2 regions of the Marinobacter sp. LV10R510-11A genome follow, and region 1 is predicted to be linked to the other one. Evidence: riboswitches for the same ligand, from Rfam matches in the RefSeq annotation. Region 1 holds a riboswitch; the other holds the start of a gene.
What was found. A riboswitch is a leader RNA that binds a small molecule or an ion and turns the genes downstream of it on or off. The one in region 1 is predicted to bind cyclic di-GMP.

Region 2: it holds a riboswitch for cyclic di-GMP, as region 1 does, so the genes downstream of both, CPH80_RS22270 (PEP-CTERM sorting domain-containing protein) here and CPH80_RS17965 (DUF4402 domain-containing protein) in region 1, are expected to answer to the same signal.

Annotation. Positions count from the first base shown of each region.
Region 1 covers NZ_LT907980.1:3,723,454-3,726,742, forward strand. The annotation lists gene CPH80_RS17950 (molecular chaperone) at 1-280, opposite strand, end outside; gene CPH80_RS17955 (DUF4402 domain-containing protein) at 335-835, opposite strand; gene CPH80_RS17960 (hypothetical protein) at 828-1,010, shown strand; gene CPH80_RS17965 (DUF4402 domain-containing protein) at 1,068-1,631, opposite strand; cyclic di-GMP riboswitch class I at 1,767-1,855, opposite strand; gene CPH80_RS17970 (EAL domain-containing protein) at 2,175-3,289, opposite strand, start outside.
Region 2 covers NZ_LT907980.1:740,563-743,851, reverse strand. The annotation lists gene CPH80_RS03580 (tetratricopeptide repeat protein) at 1-987, shown strand, start outside; cyclic di-GMP riboswitch class I at 1,176-1,258, shown strand; gene CPH80_RS22270 (PEP-CTERM sorting domain-containing protein) at 1,295-2,017, shown strand; gene CPH80_RS03570 (exosortase/archaeosortase family protein) at 2,137-3,289, shown strand, end outside.

The DNA.
Region 1 (3,289 bases):
CGAACTGTTCGCCAGGCAGTGGAACGTCTATCCCCGAGAATGCGCCCGTTTCGCTCATGCGGCGATTGACCAGGGAAATGCGATAGGTTGCGCTCTCGGTGCCATTGTTGATCAGTTCGAGTTGCGCCGCGCGCTGGTTTCCTGCGAAGACGACCCGGGTCGGATATAACATCAGCTCAGCCAATGCATGGCTCACGGGTAAGAAAAGAAGGAGGACGAACAGGGTGAGTCGGTGAAAGAAATGCATGGCACTGTTTTTTTGGGTCAAGGCGTGTGGCATCGTTCGGGATCCTTATTAGCTTCATCCGGGCGGGCCGAGGCGGGCGACTACCGTTTAATTGTAGCTCACTGTCACGGAGAAGGTAACGGGGTAGCTGCCGGGGGCTTGGCCGCTGTCCACATTGAGCGTTCCTCCGACAGACAGCACCTGTGAGCCTCCGGCTCCCAAGTGCCCCTCCACGCCTGAGGGGGTGCTGGTAAAATTGTTGACGTACATATCAGTGCCCGGCCCCGTCAAGCTGACGAAGTCATTATCCGGCAGTTGAATGGTATAGGCCGCGTTAGGGTCCCCACTGACCGTAAATTGTGCAGCGGTACCCTGGCTTGAACGTATCAGCACGACGCCGCCGCCGGCGCTGCGATTGCCATCGGTGCTGATCGTCACCGAACCCCCGTTACCGGCCACAAAACTGCCAAAGGACAAACTCTGGACATTCTCAATCTCAATGTTCTGCGGTGCCCCACTGACGGGCGCCGCCATAAACGCCAAGACAGCGCTGGCCAGTATTCTGGACAAGCATGATTTCATTGCAGCACTTCTTTTGGGAATGGGCATACTCATTATCCGTCACGCTGACGCCGACATCGTTTTTGGCGGATCGGGTATCATCGGCGGCAATGACAACCGTACTGGCCGCAATATTGATGCTGTCTGCAAACGCATTGATACTGATAACGGCTATTGTCGTTATCAGTATCAATTCAAGGGAGGCGCATCTGAAAATCGTTGATACCCCACCTTGAGTTTCATCAGCTTAGCACTCGCTTTTGGCGAGTACGGCGGACGCTTAGTTGTACTCTACAGTTGCTGTCACAGTGCCTGAATAATCACCCGCAGCTTGGTCTACACCTACACTCAGAATGCCACCTACGTAAATGGTCTGCGTGCCATCGGTCAGTACACCGACGGTTTCATTAGTTTCCGTTGTTACGCCGCCGCTACCGTCAAAGTCAGTGATCGTGGCCAATAGCATGGTGTTAGGCTCAGTTTCACTGTCACTCAGTTCGGTATCGGCCAAGCCAATGCTAAAGGACGCGTTACCATCACCTGAGACTACGAATGTGGCGGCGCTTGAAGTGGAATCTGCCTCAGACAGAATAACATCTCCGCTTTTTGAGCGGACACTAGCGGTGTCAATTATCACCGAGCCCACTGTTGTGTCGTTAGCCGCAAATCTACCGAAGGCCAGAGTACCGCTGCTAGTAATAGAGATTGGAGTGATTACGTCGGCGGTCGTAGTGGCCTCAGCTTCAGCTGCGAAGCTGCTAGACGCCCCAAATGCCCCGAGCGCAACGGCCGAAGCCAGCGCAGCGAAACGAAAAGATTTGTTAAAGAAAATGGATGAGTTCATTATAATTCCCCTGTAAGCACGCTGACGGATTATGACCGTTAGCAATTGCTTGGTTTGATACCAGTCGGGGGGATCCGAAAACATGCCAGTGCAGGTGGATACGGTGAACCCATACCCGGAAGAACCACATGAAATGTCGGCGGTCCCGCTGTCATAGAACTGTTAAGTCCGTTAGACCGGTGACTTTGCGTCTCCGCCTTTCGACGGGTTTGCCTTTTTGTACATTTTGAGAGTAGCTGAGACTTGCTTTCTTAGCAAGTAAGTAAAATCGCGCCTAGATGGTTTGATGAAGAAAGCTAGCTTTAACCCAGTAAAGAAGATGAGGCTGTTGCGGCTTTTACACGCGCACTCCCATTATGACAGGGGTGACAGAGGGAGGCGCGGCGCCTGAATATGACCCCTCGACTCTCTGTGAGGCCCCACAGGTATTCTCAGACCTCGCGAACTTAATAAAAACGCTGGATGAGGGGCATATAATCAAAGTCTCGGAATAGTCTATAGAAGTAGTCAGAGGTGCAACTAAAACAGAGATTTTTACACCTTCTATCGAACTTGTACGGCCGCGTGATATTTAAACGCTTGGTGAACATGTTCACGAATATGACTGTCTTCCCAGGGTTTTGTCAGAAACTTGTAGATAGAACCCTGGTTGATCGCATCGGTCACGGATTTCAAGTCGGTGTAGCCTGACAGCACAATACGAACGGTGTTCGGATAGATGGCTTTGACCTGACTAAAAAATTCCGTGCCGGACATCTCAGGCATTCGCTGATCAGAAATAATCACTTCTACATCGTTTTCAGCCAGCATCGAGAAAGCTTCGCTAACCTTTGTTGTCGATAAAATATGGTAGTTATCCCTTCTTAGAGTTCGCTTCAATGCTTTGAGGATGTTTGCATCGTCATCCAGTAACAGCAGGGTTTTCTGCTTATTTTCATGGGTTTGATGGGTTGTTTGGCTGCGGGTATCGCTGTTCTCCATAAAGTTAACCAGTTGGTCAAAGGGTATTGGCCGCGAAAAAAGATACCCTTGCAATAGATCGCAATTGTTGCGTCGAAGAAACGCCGCCTGAGCCTCAGTTTCAACCCCCTCGGCGACCACTTCAAGCGAAAGGTGGTGGGCCATGGAGATAACCCCCTGCGTAATGGCAGCATCGCGGCGGTTCTGGATGACCTCCTTGATGAATAAGAGATCTATTTTGAGCCTGTTTGCCGGCATCAATTTAATATAACTGAGGCTGGAGTAGCCGGTGCCAAAATCATCAATGGCAATACTGACACCCATGTTCCGCAGTTCTTGGAGTGTGGTGATAACCTTATCAGTGTCATAAAGGATCGCAGACTCCACAACTTCCAGTTCAAGATCTTGCGGTTGCAGGCCGGAAGCCTGTAGTGCCTTTTCAACCGTATCGATGAAGTCGTCTTTGCGAATCTGTGCGGGTGATACGTTAACGGCAATTGAGCAATCTCGGAAACCGAGGGCATGCAGTCGCGTCATGTCTCTACAGGCTTGCTGCAAAACCCATCGGCCCAAGGCGATAATTTGTCCCGTTTCTTCCGCCAAAGGAATGAAGTCGCCGGGCGGAATCAGGCCCTGCTCCGGGTGCTGCCAGCGTACCAGTGCTTCTATCGATTTGGTCTGGCCAGTTCTGGCGTCGA
Region 2 (3,289 bases), 1.5 Mb from region 1:
ATAACCCCAGACGCGATACGCCCGCTTCAGCAGGCTGGCCAAATCTATACGCTAGATCACTCAGCAGCCGAAGCCAAAACCTGGCTAACTGATGTGGCCAAAGCCCACCCGGAGTTGAAGCGCAACGCCGACACGCTTACGGCGCTGATAGACATCAGCCAAGGCGAACTGCAACAGGCACGATCTACCCTCGCTCAATTGAAAGACTCTGAATCAGCAGCCTCAAAACGCGCATATGGGCAACTGCTGTTGGCCGAAGCTCAGATGGCCGTGAACAACAAAGAATGGGGCGAGGCCCGGGCCAGAGCCGCCGAAGCCATAGCACTTGAACCCGAAAACCTCGCGCTCGCATTGTTACCGATAAGAATCGCCCAGATGGAAGGCAAGATCGACGACGCCTTCTCGGCTCTGGATGCAGTAGAGGAAACCCATGGCGAAGTGACAGCAACCATGCTTACCCGAGCAAAGTTGCTCACACAACAGCAAGGGTCAGAAGCCGCCTACGAATACCTTTCTGAAAGATGGAAAGACACCAAAGATATACAACTGATGCCCGCCCTTGTCGGGCTGGCTAAAGAGGAAGCCCCAAGCTCACTTGACGGCCTCACAGAAAGTTGGCTAAACGAAACACCACAAAATCTTGCAGCACACTTGGCGAGAGCCGAATGGCTGATGATGAACAACCAGGAAACAGCTGCAACAAGCCACTATGAACAAGTTCTTACACGGCAGCCCACTAACGTTGCAGCAATGAACAACCTAGCCTGGATACTTCGCGAAGAGAACTCAGAGCGAGCAATACAGCTCGCCGAGCAAGCAAGCGAATTGGCCCCCAATAGCGCGGCCGTTCTGGATACCTACGGCTGGATTCTTCACCTGACCGGCAAGCACGCAGAAGCCAAAACCGCCATAGAAAAGGCCTTTGCACTTGAGCCAGGCAATGAAGAAATAGCGGCGCATCTTGAGACAGTAAAAAAGGCGCTGTAAAGAAGTTCGGCGGTAGCGCCGAAACATGTAAAAAATAAAGGCCTGAGGTGTAAAGATTTCAGGCCTTTTTTTTATTTTACCGTCGAATTACTTTACACGCTCACCCAGGACATGCACGAATAATTCATTAAATCAATAAGTTGTAAAGTTGGCATACTTATCGCTATATGTATCCAAGATCGGCAGTTCCGGTCGTATGCCAAACCATTCGCGAGGATGGGACGGAAAGCCAAGGATCTCTTAAAAAGAATGAGACGGCCAGGTTGCAAGAAAAATGGAATTCGAATCAGACAACCGGAGTAGAAACATGAATATTAAAACCACGCTATGCGCAGCAGCGTTTTGCCTTAGCTCTGCAAGTGCTTTCGCTGTACCTAACTTAGGCGACATTCTAGGAGATAGCAGCTATAGCGGATACACAGATACAGGGTACGAGTCAGCTGTGCTAACTGACGATAGCAACACCAACGATGATATTACCGCTTTCTTGTTTCTTGAGTTCGCTGGGTTCAAGGACAACAACAATTTCGGCATATACGACTTTTCGTATGACGGCTCTGGAAACCTTGTTGTAGGTGACATGCTTGAGCTGTTTGCTGGCTCACAAAGCCCATCCACCGGCTTTGGCACAACAGATACTTCTGTGCATTTTGACCTTCTTGCAGGCACTGCGACAAATGCAAGCGCCGGCGATGTTAGAAACATTGGGCGGAACTTCGGTTTTTACCTTAACAACACCGTTGATAATGACGGGTTTACTTGGTATAGCCACTCAGCAAACAACTCAGATGGGTTTGATCATATGCTCATGTTCGACACCGCTGACAATGCGGTATCGGGCTTGAGCGGTAGCGACGTAGTCCTCGCCTTTGAAGATCTCTGTGAAACAGATTGCGGTAATGACAGCGACTTCAACGATATGGTCATTGGTATTTCTGACGTCATGCCTGTACCCGAGCCCGGCACCCTAGCTCTCCTAGGCCTAGGTCTTGCAGGTCTTGGTGCAGCTCGTCGTCGTCAGAAATCCTGATTTCGGTTGAGTAATAGAAAAGCCAGCTTCGGCTGGCTTTTTTTTGCTTTGAATTTGAGTTTTATGTAAACGCTTTACACAGTATCCTGTCGATTGGTTAGTAGTCTGGCGGAAAAGCAATGTTAAGGAAGACATTAAACAACGTACCTCTATCGAGGCCTTATCTGATTACCACAGCAATCGCTGTGCTGATCTTTTATCCTACCTGGATAAGGCTCGCGGAAGCTTGGCTTGAATTCGAGCAGGTTCTGGCGCACGGCCTTGCAACCGCCGTCATCTTTTTTGTCCTTTTGTTGATCCACCCGCCCGCTCATGCCAAACGCCAAACACAGCCAAAACCCTACCACCTTGCCGGTGCTGTGTTATTAGTCGTCACAACGTTGATTTGGGGCGTGCTCGAGCTGGTTCGCATCGATACCCTTGCCTACCTACTGCTCCCCGCCGGGCTAATTACCACTGCCTGGACGCTACTAGGGCTAGCGCGAACATTAATGTTCATTCCCTACATACTCCTTTTGTCCCTTTCTCTACCCATCTGGGCAGATATAGTTCCAGCGCTTGTAGAGCTCGCAAGCGTCGTTGTCGGAACCTGGGTAAGTTGGTTTGGAATGACCGCCCTTATTGAAGGGAACAGCATCACCCTGCCCTACGGTCGCCTTCTCATTGCCGATGGCTGCTCGGGAATACGCTATTTCGCGATTTCAGTTTTGCTGGCAATGATGTCATCCATCCTTAACGACTACCGCTGGCGCGGTTGGTTGATCACCCTGCTGGTCGCAGCCACACTTGGCCTTATCGCTAACTGGGTGCGCATAACCATCCTGGTCGTCGTTGCCTACGAAACCGATATGCAAAGCGAAATGCTCGCGGATCACGAAACCATGGGCTGGGTTGTGTTTGGCGCCTTCATCCTTCCGGCACTGTATTTTTCGCCGGTTCGCAAACGCACCATAACCTCAAACTTGCCGTCCGGCGGCAACCTATACAAGAAAGGCATTATCGCGGTTGCAGCCGCCATTGTGCTTGGCCCCATTGCACTCATGCTTGCTCAAAATACCGCCAGCCAAAAACCGGATTGGGTCATTAACCTCCCCGAGTTCCGGCAGACCCAAACCGGCAAATTGCCATTACCAATCTCTCTTCCCACGGAGCTAAATGCGCAAGCCTGGCAGTCAAACAATACCTGGGTCTCATTCGCACAAAGCCAGAAAAAAAGCGCTGATGAAAAGCTCGTACCCTACCTGCCGCAAATGTTCGACAAATCGATTTGGC